Regions from separate parts of the Gordonia sp. L191 genome, predicted to be linked through region 1. Evidence: riboswitches for the same ligand, from Rfam matches in the RefSeq annotation. Region 1 holds a riboswitch; the other holds the start of a gene.

What was found. Region 1 has a riboswitch for cyclic di-AMP ahead of QNM97_RS02980 (transglycosylase family protein). Riboswitches for the same ligand answer to the same signal wherever they lie in the genome.
Region 2: another riboswitch for cyclic di-AMP. It lies ahead of QNM97_RS08545 (C40 family peptidase); the one in region 1 lies ahead of QNM97_RS02980 (transglycosylase family protein).

Annotation. Positions count from the first base shown of each region.
Region 1 is NZ_CP125996.1:628,726-636,333, forward strand. It holds gene moaC (cyclic pyranopterin monophosphate synthase MoaC) at 1-535, shown strand, start outside; gene QNM97_RS02970 (MogA/MoaB family molybdenum cofactor biosynthesis protein) at 532-1,011, shown strand; gene QNM97_RS02975 (molybdenum cofactor biosynthesis protein MoaE) at 1,045-1,491, shown strand; gene QNM97_RS02980 (transglycosylase family protein) at 1,609-2,220, opposite strand; cyclic di-AMP (ydaO/yuaA leader) riboswitch at 2,228-2,402, opposite strand; gene QNM97_RS02985 (MoaD/ThiS family protein) at 2,664-2,912, opposite strand; gene moaA (GTP 3',8-cyclase MoaA) at 2,917-4,032, opposite strand; gene QNM97_RS02995 (flavin reductase family protein) at 4,029-4,607, opposite strand; gene QNM97_RS03000 (hypothetical protein) at 4,639-4,860, opposite strand; gene QNM97_RS03005 (cold-shock protein) at 5,237-5,650, shown strand; gene QNM97_RS03010 (DUF2771 family protein) at 5,673-6,200, opposite strand; gene QNM97_RS03015 (MFS transporter) at 6,204-7,608, opposite strand, start outside.
Region 2 is NZ_CP125996.1:1,900,134-1,907,741, forward strand. It holds gene QNM97_RS08525 (hypothetical protein) at 11-532, shown strand; gene trpD (anthranilate phosphoribosyltransferase) at 595-1,662, shown strand; gene QNM97_RS08535 (Lrp/AsnC family transcriptional regulator) at 1,667-1,945, opposite strand; gene QNM97_RS08540 (DEDD exonuclease domain-containing protein) at 1,950-3,794, opposite strand; cyclic di-AMP (ydaO/yuaA leader) riboswitch at 4,432-4,601, shown strand; gene QNM97_RS08545 (C40 family peptidase) at 4,618-5,205, shown strand; gene QNM97_RS08550 (NlpC/P60 family protein) at 5,347-6,426, shown strand; gene QNM97_RS08555 (peptidase MA family metallohydrolase) at 6,452-7,608, shown strand, end outside.

The DNA of each region.
Region 1 (7,608 bases):
GCGTGCGGTGACCGATCCGCAGTCCGCTGCCCGGTTGTCCCACGTCGACGACTCGGGTACGGCCCGCATGGTCGATGTAGGGGACAAGTCGGTCACCCACCGCCGCGCCGTTGCCGGCGGCACCTTTCGTACCAGCACCACCGTCATCGACCTGCTGACCTCGTCGTCGCTGCCGAAGGGTGACGTTCTCGCCACCGCGCGGATCGCCGGGATCATGGCGGCCAAACGCACCGATTCACTCATCCCGCTCTGTCATCAGCTGGCGCTGTCGTCGGTCGACGTCGACTTCACGATCGGCGCCGACCACATCGACGTGACGGCCTCGGTCATCACCGCGGGCCGGACCGGCGTGGAGATGGAGGCGCTGACCGCGGTGGCGGTGGCCGGACTCACGCTGCACGACATGGTCAAGGCCGTCGACCGCCACGCCCGCATGGACGGAATCCGGCTGCTCGAGAAGTCCGGCGGACGGTCCGGGGACTGGCACCGAGAAGACGACGGCGGGACTCACACCGACCCCGGGACGCAACCATGAGCACGCAGCGCGTCGCGCGGATCGTCGTCGCCTCCACCCGGGCCTCCCGTGGTGCCTATCCCGATCGCACGGGCCCGATCATCGCCGAGTGGCTCGCCGACCACGGGTTTTCTGTCGACGAGCTCGACGTCGTCGCCGACGGCCCGCCGGTGGGTGACGCGATCCGGGCCGCGATCTACGCCGACGTCGACCTCGTCCTCACCACCGGTGGAACCGGGCTCGCCCCGACCGACCGGACTCCCGAACAAACCCGGCCGCTGCTCGACATCGAGATCCCCGGTCTCGCCGACGCCATCCGCACCGCCGGGCTGCCGCAGGTACCGACCGCGGTGCTCTCCCGCGGCACCGCCGGGGTCGCCGGCACCACGCTGGTGGTCAATCTGCCCGGCTCGACCGGCGGTGTGCGCGACGGACTTTCGGTCCTCGCCACCGTCGTCGACCACGCTCTCGACCAGATTCGCGGTGGCGACCACTGATGCCGGGCCGTCACTGATGCCGGGCTGTCGCAGATGAGCGCTGCCACTCCGGTGGAGGTGTACACGGAGGTGAGCGTCGACCCGATCGCACTCGCCGACCACGAGGCCCGCGTCGTCGCGGCTGCTGACGGACATGCCGGCGCGGTCGTGGGGTTCGTCGGCGCGGTCCGCGACCACGACGGCGGCCGCGCGGTGACGAGCCTGTCGTATTCGGCGCATCCGGACGCCCCGCGCGTGCTCACCGAGGTGGTCACCGAGGTCTGTGCGGCCGCCGACGGCGTCCGGGCGGTCGCGGTCTCCCATCGGGTGGGTGACCTGTCGGTCGGCGACGTCGCCTTCGTCGTCGCCGTAGCCGCCGATCACCGGGCCGAGGCGTTCGCGTTGTGCGCGCGACTCGTCGATGAGGTCAAGGCGCGCATACCGGTGTGGAAACACCAGTTCTTCGGCGACGGAACCGACGAGTGGGTCGGGTCGGCCTGATCACGGTCACCACCTGATACCGGTCACCACCGACACAGCCCCCCGACAATTGGAAAAGGGCCCCGCACGGCGTCGAGCAACGTGCGGGGCCCTTCGTCAGGGCTGAACCGATCGGGTTCAGGGGAGCGGGACGAGTCCCTTGTTCTCGTTGAACAGACGCAGCTGATCCGGGGTGAGCTGGTAGCCGCTGTCCTTGGCGGCCTTGAGCAGGTTCTGCACCTCCGGGCTGACTCCGGCCTGGCTGACCTGATCGATCGCCTGGTCGGTGCTGGTGGCATTCGGGGTGTTCGCGAGACCCTTGGCGGGCGCCTGGGGCGCATCCAGGCGCGGGGTGTCGGCGGGAGCGGTGCGCGGGGTGGCGCCCGACAACCCGGTGCCGCAGACCGGCCATGCGCCCTTGCCCTGGGTGGCCAGGACACGCTCGGCGACGGTGATCTGCTGCTCCTTGGAGGCCTGGTCGGCGCTCGGCGCGAACTGGGTGCCACCGTTGGCGGCCCACGTGCTCGGGCTGAACTGGAGTCCGCCCTGGTAGCCGTTGCCGGTGTTGATGGCCCAGTTGCCACCGGACTCGCACTGGGCGACCTGATCCCACTCGGAATCGGAGGCGGCATGTGCCGAGCCGGTGCCCAGCAGGGCCGCGCCGCCGCCGAGAACGGCTCCGGTCAGCGCGATCTTCGCGAAGGTCTTGGTTGCGGTGGTGGTCGACGGCTTGCGGTGACGTCCGGACATAAGTCGAATTACCTCTCTCCACGCGCCTGCGAGGTCAGCTGTCGGGTTCGAGCGAGAGGTGCTCGGTCACGATCGCCGTGCGGCGACCGGACTTAACCCCAAGGGCGTCTGTCGACGTCCGTTCTTCCTTGCGGAAGAGGGTGGGTCCCCCGTCCTCGTTCCAAGATGTGTGCTCGTCATTCCACCGGAGGAACGAGGCTCGGCGCGACCGGTGGAAATCTTGGTGTGTTGTTTGCTGTGCTGTGACCTTCTGTGAAGGACGCTTCGTACAGTACGACGTCTGAGAGCGGGAATCACCCCGTCCTGACAACCCATTTTCGGCGTGCCGGTGGGCCTTTGGGCCCTGTTTCGGTGTCCGTGCAGTTCACGGGCGTGACGCCCGGTTCGTGTCCATCTCGTTATTGACTCGTGATGTGAGCAAGGTCACAAGCGGGTCAGGTGTGTCAACCCCCGGCGAACGGGGGGAGAACGTCGATCGTGTGCGTCGGACCGAGGCGCCGCGTGCGGTCGCACAGCGCGATCTCGTCGCGCAGATACGAGCACCGCTCCAGCACCCGCGCCAACTCCGGATTGTCGGCTGCCAGAATGTGTTCGAGCTCACCGAGGGTGATGTTCTCGGCAATGTCCAGCACGTCGGATTCGGTCTTCGCGGCGGCGGACGCGGCAGCGAAATAACGGACCGTCACACGCATCCGCTCAGCCCCCGATCGCCGACATCGGACGGTCCGGCTGGCGGAATCCGGCGGTGTTGACCGCGTGCCCGGCGCGCTTGGCCCAGGTGTTCTCCCGCCACAATTGCGCGATCCGACGATCGACATCGCGCTCGTCGTCACCACCGCCCCGCAGCACGGGCATCAGCGAGGTCTCGGCGTCGGCGAACAGGCAGTTGCGCAGCGCCCCGTCCGCGGTCAGCCGGGTCCGGTCGCAGTCACCACAGAACGGACGCGTCACCGACGCGATGACGCCGATGCGCGCAGGTGCTCCGCGGGCGTCGGTGTGGCCATCGACGAGGAAGGTCTCCGCAGGCGCACCTCCACGCGGCACGGTGTCGGGACGCAACCGGAGATGCGCCGACAGCACGTCGAGGATCTCCGTCGCGGTGACCATCCGCGACCGATCCCACCGATGTCCGGCGTCGAGCGGCATCTGCTCGATGATCCGCAGCTGATATCCGGCGTCGAGGCAGAACCGGGCGAGGTCGACCAGTCCGTCCAGGTCCCGACGATCGGGGACGACCGCGTTCACCTTGATCGGATACAACCCCGCGCGACGCGCGGCGTCGAGGCCGGCGAGGACGTCGGGCAGCCGGTCACGTCGGGTGATCTCGGCGAACCGGGCGGGATCGACGGTGTCCAGCGAGACATTGATGCGCGTCAGCCCGGCCTCGACCAGACCGGCGGCACGGCGCGTCAACCCGAGGCCGTTGGTCGTCATCGCGATCTCCGGGCGCTGCGGCAGCGAGGTGACGGCAGCGATGATGTCCTCGAGATCACGGCGCAGCAGCGGCTCGCCGCCGGTGAACCGGACGGTGCGGATGCCGAGGTCGGCCACCGCGATCCGCAACACCCGGATGAACTCGGCGGTGGTCATCACCGACGCGGTCGGCAACCAATCGAGGCCCTCGGCGGGCATGCAGTAGTCGCAGCGTAGATTGCAGCGGTCGGTCACCGACACCCGCAGGTCGGTGGCCACCCGTCCGAACGTGTCACGCAGCGGCCCGGACGTGGGTGCGGTCGACGCCCCGGACCGCGACTCGTCGGCGGAGCGTGTCAGCACCGACGGGAGTGGTAGGCCCAGGTCGACGACGGTCATCGCCGCGTGGGGTCGTCGTCGGGTATCCGTGCCTGCAGAGCACGAAAAGTGCTGGCGTGGAACACGAGTGGCTCGACCTCCGGGTCGGCGTCGAGGCGCCGGATGCGCAGCAGCACCAGCAGGTGATCGCCGGCGGGGATCTCACTTTCGATCGTGCACGACAGGTGAGCGGCCGCGCCCGGGATGAACAGGGCTCCGTCGTCGGAGCCGAGCGGCTCGATACCGTCGAACCGTCGCGGTGCCGGACCGGCGAGCTGGCGGCACAACTGCGCCTGGTCGTGGGCGAACACGCTGACACCGACGGTCCCGGCATCACGCAGCCGCGGCCACGTCGTCGAGGTGTTCTGCACGCACACGCTCACCAGCGGCGGATCCAGCGACACCGACGTGAACGCGCTCGCGGCCATCCCGACCAGTTCCGGGCCGGCCGAGTCGGTGGGCTCGTGGGACTCGGAGGACTCGGGCGCGCAACGATGGCAGCAGACCGCGACCACCCCGGACGGAAAACAGCTGTACGCCCGTTTCAGCGCACCCTCGTCCGATGCCGGCGCGAGAGCGGCGTGGGTAGCGATCACCGAGGGTCGATCGACGGAAGCCGACACACGATCACCGGGCCCCGCGGCCCGACCGCAACGCATAGACCACGCCCAGCAAGAAACCCAGCGGGGCGCACATCGTCAACAGATACACCGCGGTCGGGGCGGTCTCGCCGTGATCGGCCACGGGGGTGACGAACAGCGCGATGATCGCGAGTACCCCGATCACAAAGACCACACCCGCCACCTGCAGCAGCCGCGAAGGCGACGACCCGCCTACTCCCGGCGTCAGCGAGCGACGGGCGCCGCGTGCATCCGGCCCGCTCGCTTCGCTCCCGGCGCCGACCACACCCGGCCCGCTCGCTTCGCTCCCGGCGCCGACCACACCCGGCCCGCTCGCTTCGCTCCCGGCGCCGACCACACCCGGCCCGCTCGCTTCGCTCCCGGCGCCGTGCTTCCTCTCCATGGTTTCCACGGTAGAGCACCCCGGGCGAACATGACGGTGTCGTGCCCGGTCAGAGCGGGCCTCACGCTGCCTCGAGAAACCGTTTTGCCCATTGGTTAGACTGGCATCACCAGGCGCCTTGCTCATTGTCGTGGGTCAGGGCGCCCTTTCATGTGGTGGATCGACCACATGCAACAACGACGTTCGAGTGAAGGTGAGCACAGTGCCGAGCGGCAAGGTGAAGTGGTACGACGCCGAGAAGGGCTTCGGTTTTCTCGCACAAGAGGGCGGCGAGGACGTGTACGTGCGTTCGTCGGCGCTGCCCGACGGCGTCGAGGCGCTCAAGCCCGGCCAGCGGGTGGAGTTCGGGATGGCCGCCGGCCGTCGGGGCCCGCAGGCGTTGACCGTCACCGTGCTCGAACCCGCGCCCAGCGTCACCAAGAACACCCGCGAAGCCGCGCGCAAAGAGGTCAAGCGGCACAGCCCTGACGAACTGCACGGCATGGTCGCCGACCTCATCACTCTTCTCGAGGGCAAGGTGCAGCCGGATCTGCGCAAGGGCCGCTACCCGGATCGCAAGACCGCACAACGCATTTCCGAGGTCGTGCGCGCCGTCGCCCGCGAGCTCGACAGCTAGGGCATGTCTCCCTGGCTCACCCTCACTTGGGCGGAGCCGTGTCGGCGGCGATGATCCCGCGCGCGATGTCGGTCGACCCGTCCGGGTTGGTCGCCACCGCCGATGCCGCGGTGATCGTCACGCCGAGCAGCACCCGGTCCGGGCGCGACCGCAGGGCGACCGTGTAGGTGGTGTTCGACGCCTGCGGTGATTCCTCCTCCACCAGGCCCTGCGGGGTCCAGTAGAGGGTCGTGAGATTCCACGGCGCCTTGGCGACCGTCTCCGACACCGACAGCAGCGCCGTCGAGTTCAGGGGGATCGGTACCCGCGGGGTCGTGCGTTGCGGCTGATCCCGCGGCGGGGTGCACTCGCGCACGAACACATCACACCAACGGGCCGGTTGCACCGTGTGGAGGTCGCCGCCGACGGCGAGCTGGATGTATGCGTCGTCCTTGTCCTTGCCGGTGTTGCCGGCCACCAGGATGCCGACACCTGCTGCGACGACGACCACGAACGCGACGGCCACTGCGACGATGATCGCGATCGCCTTCTTCTCACCGGGGTTGACCACGCTCTAGTGATATCCCATCCGCTTGGTGGGCTGAGCACCCGGTCCGGAAGCGTCGCGGGACGACGGACCCCGCGCCGGGCCCGCCGGCCGGTGCGGGCGGGCCGGCGCCGACCCCGGATCCGCCGGTGGGCCTCCCGGATGACCGTCCGGGCGATCCGGACGGACCGCCGCATGTCGCTGCGTCGGATGGCTGTAGGCCGGTGTACCGAGATCGGCGAACGACATGGTCGGCTCGGCGTGCTCGGGACGCTCACCGCCGAGGCCGGGGACCAGGGAGCGTCCGCGGTCGGTCATCACCGTCTGCGCGAGTCCGAGCCCGAGGAGCACCGAGACGACGGTGAACCCCACCCACAGCGTCGTCGGCAACAGCACACCCAGAGCGGCGCCGAGGACCCAGCACAGCTGCAGCACCGTCTCCGACCGGCCGAACGCCGACGCCCGCGACTGCTCGGGCAGATCGTCCTGGATCGACGAATCGAGGCACACCTTGCCGATCGCGCTGGTGCCGGAGGCGACCAGTGCGGTCGCCGTCGCCAGCACGATGTTGCCGAACACCGCCGCAAGTACGGCCATCACAAAACATGCGGCCGTCGAATACAGCACGATCTTCGACGGGTCGCGCAACTGCAGACGCGTGCCGACCCCGTTGCCGATGGCGTTGCCCACCCCCGCCGCCGCACCGACCGCGCCGATCGTCGCGAGCTGCTTCCAATCGGAGTGCACGCCCTGCTGGGACTTGGCATAGAAGGCGATGTAGAGCGTCAGGAAGCCGGTGAGGATGCGGATGGTGCCGTTACCCCACAGCGCGGCGACCACCTTGCGTCCGAGGGGCTGGCGCATCTTCGCGGCCAGCGCCTTGGCCCCGCCGCGCACGCCCGCCCGTCCCGGCGCCGCGGTTGCGTTGTGCGGGGCGTGATAGGTCAACGTCGCCGGGATCTCGCCCTCGGTGACCTCTACCCACGAGGGGATACGCATGCACAGGTACGCGCCGAATGCGGCGATGACCGCCAGCCAGAGCATGGCGCCGGGCAGGTGCCACGGCAGCGCCTTCGCCAACAACACCTCGAACAGTGCGGCCACCGCGCCGCCGACGATGGTGCCGCCGACCAGCCCGAACATCGTCAGCCGGGAGTTCACCCGTGGCAGGTCGATCGTCGGGGGCACCACCCGTGGGGTGACCGCCGACTTGAGCACCCCGAACGATTTGGACAGCACGAGCAGACCCAGCGCGCAGGGATAGAGGACCCACGGGTCGTAATTGAGCTGATCGGCAACCGGATCCCAGCTGACATTGGTCATGATCAGCAGGGCCAGCACCACCCGGGCACCGAAGGTGGTGGCCATCGCGATCCGACGCCCCTGCTGCAGTCGGTCGAGCAACGGCCCGATCAACGGCGCGATCAGCGCG
Region 2 (7,608 bases), 1.3 Mb from region 1:
TGCTCGGGACATGGGTACTTCGCGATCGGACCACGAGCCGAACCCAGCGCCGCGGGATGTGAACGGCCGCCCGGTCTCCCGTTCCCGCTGGCAACGACTCACCGCGCGGATCGGTTCCCGCAGCGTTCCCGAAGCGATCGGCGTCGATGACGACGATCTCGAGGTGATCGCTTCGTGCGACGACGACGCCGCATCGAGTTCGACTGTGCTGGAAGGGTCTTCGTGGCGTCCACAGGATCAGGCCGTGGTCCGTCATCATCTGGTTCTGCCGATCTCGCGGGTGTCCGACGCCATCGCGGTCGCCGCGCTCGACGGGTACCGGCCGGTTCTTCAGGAGCACGACGGCCCGGTGCCGGATGGGCACGAGGCGCTGGTGCTGGCGCGGGTGCAACTCGTCGATGCACTGCACCTGTCGCAGGAGCGTTCGAGGATGGCCAGTCTCGGGTCGCGGCACGACGGCCGCGCGGTGGGGTGGCAGGTGCTGCAACGTGCCGGGAAGACGGACCACTCGGGCGGGCGAACAAGCGGGTGAGCGGCCGGGACGTGGGTGGCCCCACGCCCGGGGAGTGTCGGGTCGGCCCTACAGTTCTTGGGGTGAGCAGCGCGCAGACGTACACGTGGCCGCAGATCCTCGGCCGGGTCACCGACGGCATCGACCTGACCGTCGACGAAGCGGCCTGGGCGATGAACGAGATCATGACCGACGGGGCGACAGGAGCCCAGATCGCGGCCTTCGGGGTCGGGGTCAAGATGAAGGGCGCCGCGCCCGCCGAGTTGCGCGGGCTGGCCGCGGCGATGCTCGAGCACGCGGTACCGGTGACCGTGTCCCGGCCGGCCATCGACGTGGTCGGCACCGGCGGCGACCGTTCCCACACCGTCAACATCTCCACCATGACCGCCGTCGTCATCGCCGCGGCCGGCGTCGCCGTGGTCAAACACGGCAATCGCGCCGCGTCGTCGAAGAGTGGTGGCGCCGACGTCCTCGAGGCGCTCGGCGTGTCGATCGGCCTGGGCGCGGGCGACGTCGAACGTTGCGTCGACGAATTGGGTATCGGATTCTGCTTCGCGCCGGTGTTCCATCCGGCGTTCCGTTTCACCGGGCCGCCGCGCAGGGAGATCGGTATCCCAACGGTGTTCAACGTGCTCGGGCCGCTGACGAACCCCGCCCGACCCTCCCGCGGGCTGATCGGCTGTGCCTTCGCCGACCTCGCACCCGTGCTCGCCGAGGCCTTCGCCGAACGAGGGGCGGCCGTGCTCGTCGTCCGGGGTGACGACGGACTCGACGAACTGACGACAACAAGCACCTCGACGGTGTGGCAGGTCGTCGGCGGCCGGGTCGTCGAACTCACCCTCGATCCGCGCGACCTCGGTATCGAGCTCGTGGAGCTGTCGGCGCTGCAGGGGGGAGACGCCATCGCCAACGCCGCGATCGGCCGCGACCTGTTCGCCGGGGTACGGGGCCCGGTCCGGGACGCGGTGGTCCTCAACGCCGCGGGCGCCATCGTGTCGGCGGAGATGACCGACGCCTACGGCGTCGAAAGCCTCACCGCAGCGATGGTGTCGGCGAAGGCACGCGCCGAAGCCGTCATCGATTCCGGCGCCGCGGCCGCGCTACTCGATCGGTGGGCCGCGCGCTCGCAGGAGCTGGCCGGCCGGCCGTAGCGCGTTACTCCTCGCCGATGGAGAAGCCGCCCTCGACCTCCGAGCTGGAATAGCTGCGGAAGGCGATGTGGGTGGCGGTATGGGTCACCCCCGGTAGCCGGTTGATCCGGCCGGTCACCACATCGGCGATCTCGGCGTGATCGCGCACCTTGATCTTGGCGATGAGATCGACGTCGCCGGCACACGAGTACACCTCGGCGACGCCGCTGATGTCGGCGACCGCCTGCGCGGTCTCCGGGATGCGGTGAACGTCGGCGTGGATGAGGACGATGGCGGTGATCATGGCATCAGCTTAGGGCGTGGATCCCACCGGCCCGTAGCGGCTTTGCGTGCTGCGCCACGGCCTTCGGATGCGGTGCGGGCGTCCGGGTCCGGCGTCGAGGCATGGCGGTCTCGGCGGCCGAGCGGGCCGTGGCGGCCCAGTCGCCGCGGCGCGCCGCCGATCCGACCGGCGACGCGAAACCCTCGGAGCTCGCGACGATTCGCACGCCCGGCTCGCCGAGCCACCGGTGGAGCAGTGCCGATTCCTCCGGGGACGCACCCAGCAGCGGCCCCTCCCCGGGCAGCACCGTCTCCGCGGAGGCGATCAACGCGTCGACGACCGGCATGGGGGCCACTCCCCGTCGGGCGTGTCCGGCCGACGCGAGCCGGCCGTGCCGGATCACGGCCAATTCCCATCCTCCCGCGCCGTCGGTCCGGGCGACGACGATCTCGGCGATCCGGCACAGCGCCGAGAGCCGCTGACAGCGTGCCAGCGTGTCGATGGTCGCGGCGACCCGGTCGCGGTGACGCGCCGCGGTCTCGAACATCTGCGCGTCGGTGAGGCGGTCGAGTTCGTCGATGAGCCCCGACAACATGGCCGAGTCGCGACCGGAGAGCAGATCATGGGCGGCCTGTACCCGGCCGACGTAGTCGGTGACCGTCAACGGACGGTCGGTGGCCGCGGCGCACCCGCCCAGGGCGTCGCCACCGTCGGCGGGGGTCCGGCACCAGTGATGTGTCGCGGCGACCGGCATTCGGGCCCGACAGGTGCGCAGTCCGGCGGCTCGGGAGATCAGCTCGGCGATCTCGGCGGCGCGGGTGCGATTGGCCACCGGTCCGACGGAGTCGGTGCCGGGGGTCCGGGTGATCTGCAGTCGGGGAAATCGTTCGCCGGTCAGCGTGATCCACCAGCCGCGGTGTGGGCGGGTGGAGCGCCGGTTGTAGGCGGGCGTGTGCGCCAGGATCAATCGCAGTTCGCGGACCCCGGCTTCGAGTGCGTGAGCACATTCGACGTGATCGACGCGGACGGCGAGATTCACCATCTCGGCGATCCGGGGTCGTGGGTCGGATCCGTTGAAATACGACATCACCCGGCGTCGCAGATCCGTCGCGGTGCCCACGTAGAGCACCTCGGCGGACGGTCCGCGAAACAGGTAGACCCCCGGTCGTGACGGAAGTCCTTCGGCGAGATGGCGTTTGGCGCGCAGACGGGGGTTCCCACGGGGGAGATAGGCGGTCAGGTCGGCGTAGGTCCGCACCCCCTGATTTCCGATGCGCTCGAGGAGCCGATGCAGGACCTCGACGGTGGCGCGGGCGTCGTCGAGGGCCCGGTGCGTCGGGCGTACCGAGACGTCGAACAGGTCGGCGAGAGCGCTGAGGCGGACGGTGGGGGCCTCGTCGCGGGTCAGCACCCGGCGCGCCAGTCGTACGGTGCACAAGCTGGTGTGAAAGGGCCACGCCATGTCCAGCCGCGTGGCGTTGTGGCGCAGGAATCCCATGTCGAAGCGCGCGTTGTGGGCCACGAGCAGGCACCCGCGCGCGAACTCGATGAAGGAGGACAGCACCTCACCGATCTGTGGGGCGTCGTAGACCATCGCGCTCGTGATCCCGGTCAGGGCGACGATCTGCGGTGGGATCGACCGTTGTGGGTCGACGAGGGTCGCGAACTCACCGAGCACCTCGCCGCCGCGCACCTTCACCGCGCCGATCTCGGTGATGGCGTCGCGGGCCGGATCGCCCCCGGTCGTCTCCAGGTCGACGACCACGATCGTCGTATCGAACAGGGACTGCTCGCCGAATCCCGCGTCGTCGGTGCCGTCCGCTCCTGCGCCGAGGTCGGCGAAGGAGAGCTGAGCCGTATCAACCACCACGCCGCGAACACTAGTTCGACCCTCCGACAGCCTCGGTTGGGGTGCGAGTGACTGCTGTGATGGGTGTGCTCTCGAGCCCCGTCGATGCCGACGCGACGATTCTGTCGGTGGCCACTTCTACTGTCGGCTGCGGTGGTCGACACCGGAGCTCGCCCGGCCCGTTGCGCAACGGGCCGGGCCGGGCAGGCCGGGATGAATCGCCCGCCGACACGTCCAGAGACAGCAAGTGAGATGGAGATCACAATGTACATCGACTGCGCCAGCTGCCCGGGCCGTCACCGCGCGTGTGACGGCTGCATGATGAACCTCTTCGTAGAGCCTGTGACCAGCGGTGATAGGGATGATCTCGGTGGTCGGCGGGTGGTCCGTGAGGTGGGGGATTCCGACGCCGAGATCTGCTCTGCGGTCGATGTGTTCGCCGGCGCTTCGATGGTGAGCACGGAGTCTGCACGATCGGCAAAACTCGCCATCGGCCCTGCGTGCGGACCCGCTTCGCGCCCGGGTCTGCGGATTCTGCGGGCGGGTTAGCCGTCACCGCGAATCGGGCCCTTTGTCCCCTAGTGGACAGACCCGCATCCGATTTCGTAACCTTTCCGAGACCTTCGCAGAGCGTCCCGCTTCAAACCGAAGCGGTCTGGGGAGATCACCGCTCAATCGTCCGACGGACGAACCGGGGAACCACACATTTTCGGAGCAATTCGAATTGGGGTGAGTCGCGCCCTGGGCACGACTGTGTCCGGATCGCGTAGGGCCATTCTCTCGGCCCGAACCCGACAGCTAACTCGGTAGGCGGTCAAGGGAGAACCAAAGGAGAACTCGTTTCGTGGCCAAACATCGTTTGGAACAGCCGAATCGCGGAGGCATCGCCAAGAAGGCGATGATCGCGGGCTCGCTGACCGTCGGCTCGCTCGCCGTGGCCGCAGGTCCGGCCCTCGCCGCACCGGCTCCGGCGCCCAGTGCGACCATCGAGATCCCGAATCTCGGCAAGTTCACGGTGCCCGGCATCGATCAGAATCAGGTTCCGAACCAGTTCCGCCCGGGTGGTGGCGGTATCACCGCCCCGGTGCAGAGTGCTGCAGAAAAGGCCGTTCGTGCCGCGGAAACCAAGATCGGCGCGCCCTACGTGTACGGCGCCGCCGGCCCTAATGCCTTCGATTGCTCCGGCCTCGTCTACTGGTCCTACCAGCAGGCCGGCAAGACGATCCCGCGCGACAGCTACGGCCAGCTGGGTGGCGGACGCGCGGTGAACTACGCCGACGCGCAGCCCGGCGACGTCCTAATCTTCAACGGCGGCAGCCATGCCGGTCTCTACATCGGCAACGGCCAATTCATCCACGCCTCCACCGAGGGTGTCCCGGTGCAGAAGGCGTCGGTCAAGGCATGGTCGCTGACCGGGGTTCGCCGATACTGATCCCGGTCTCGGTGAGAACGTGTGAGCATGTATTCGGGCGGATCGCGCACAGCGCGATTCGCCCGAACGCGTCGAGGACTACGACGCCCCGGTCGAGGCAGAGGTGACGAGCCCGGGTCGGTGGGGAAGTGCAAGGGGAATGTGGTGACAATCGTGGGAGCCGGATCGGCAATCGGTCCCAACCGATCGGCACGCCTGGCGTTGATCACCGTGATCGCGGTGATCGCGGTCGCGGTGACGCAGATCGGCGCGGTGTTCGGGACGCCGCACGCCGTGGCCGACCCGCCGCAATCGGCGGATCAACTGCTTGCGCGATACACCTCGCTGAGCCGTGAAGCCGAGACCTCGGCCGAACAGATGCACAACGCCCAGATCGAGTACGACAAGCAGCGTGGCATCGTCGCCCAGTCCAAGAAGGCCGCCGCCGCCGCGCAGAGTTCACTCGACCGTTCCCAGGTTTCGTTGAACGAGTTGCAGACACGCTTCGACTCCCTCGTGCGCATCAGTTACATGGGCGGTCGCTCCAACCGGCTCTATGCCGTCCTCACCAGCAACTCGCCCCAAACCCTGCTCGACCAGATGTCCGGGTTGGAGATGGTCTCGCGTCGCGCCGCCGCCGATCTGGCGGCGCTGAAGAAGGTGCGCGCCCAGACCGTCTCGGACCGCGACGCCGCGAATTCGACGGCATCGACGGCCACCCGCGCGGTCTCCGACGCCGAGCGTGTACGCGGCGATCTGCAGAAGAAGCAGGCCGAACTGCAACTGCAGGCCGCCCAGATCCGGGTGATCTATGCGAGCCTGACCGGCAAGCAGCTTGCCGCGCTCGCCGGCCCGCGCTTCGACTTCGACCCCGCAGCCGTACCCCGCGGGACCGCCCCCGCACTCGTCGCCGTCCAGGCCGCGCTGACCCGCATCGGCGACCCGTATGTATGGGGCGCGACCGGTCCCGACTCGTTCGACTGCTCGGGCCTGATGGTGTGGGCGTTCAAGCAGGCGGGCAAGCTCCTGCCACGATCCAGTGAGGCGCAACTCGCCGGCGGCACCCCGGTCTCGCGCCAGGATCTGCAGCCCGGCGACCTCATCATCTATTACCCCGACGCCACGCATGTGGGCATGTACGTCGGCGACGGCTACGTGATCCACGCCTCCACCTTCGGTGTGCCGGTCAAGGTCGTCCCGATCGACGACGCGGGACCGTACAACTCCGCGCGTCGGTACTAGGGGCGTGCTCCGCCCGCGGTGGGCGATCGGCGTGCTCCGCCCGCGGGTGGCGCCCCGGCGTGCCGCGGTGACCACGGGCGCCGGAGCGGTGCTCGTCGTCACCTCACTACTGATCACCTCCTGCGGTGGCGACGGTGTCGGTGGCGGCTCCGGTACGAGGTCGTCCTCGGCGCCCGCGTCGACGACCAACGTCTATCTGGACCAGCGCTCCCAGGGCGTGACGCGACTGCTCGACGCGCTGTCGACCGCGCTGCGTTCGGGCACCCCCGATCAGCTTGCGGGGCTGCTCGACCCGTCCATCGCCCCGGCGTTACGCGCCCGGTTGCAGACCGTGCAGGACAACCTGTCGTCGTCGGTGCCTCGCCCGGACTCATCATCGCGTGGACAACGCTTGCAGCTCAAGGAGTTTCGTTACCAGCTCGCTCCCACCGAGGAGGTCGAGACCCTGGTCGGTGCCGACGTCCAGGCACGGCTGGATCAGCAGGGCAGCTCCGACACCTGGGTGGCCCCGGTGGAATTGCACGTGGCGCTCGGCGGTGCGAGCACTCCCGGCATCGATGAGGACGAGGTGGTGATCGATACCCAGCTCGTCGCCGCCCGCTACGACGACACCTGGAAACTGGTCGGCGACTCGACACTCGCCGGTGAGCCCGCACCACCGACACAGATGTGGGATCTGCCGGGGCTGGCCGTTGCCGATGTCCCCACCGCGGGCGGCGCCTCGGTCATCGCGTCCTATCCGGATGGTGCGGACGGTTCTGGCACCTCTTCTCCCGGCTCGACAGCTCCTGGTTCGACAGCTCCCGGCCCCACCGCCGAGATGGTTGCCCGCATCCGCTCGCTGCTCCCCGGCGCGATCGCCGCGGTGTCGGCATTCTGGGGGACCGGGTGGCCCCAGCGTTCGGTGCTGGTGAGTACGGCCGACGACGACCAGTTCCACGCCCTGGCCGCCTCGGCCACCGACACCGCTGCGGCCGCCACCATCTACGCCCACCTCGATCTGTCCGCCGGTTCGGTGACCGGCCAGCGTGTGCTCCTCACGCCGATGGCCCGTGATCTGCCCGCACCGGCACTCGGCGTCGTCCTGCGTCACGAACTCACCCACGTCGCGACACGCGCGCAGACCGCGACCACCGCGCCGATGTGGCTCACCGAGGGGGTGGCGGAGTACGTGGGGCGAAA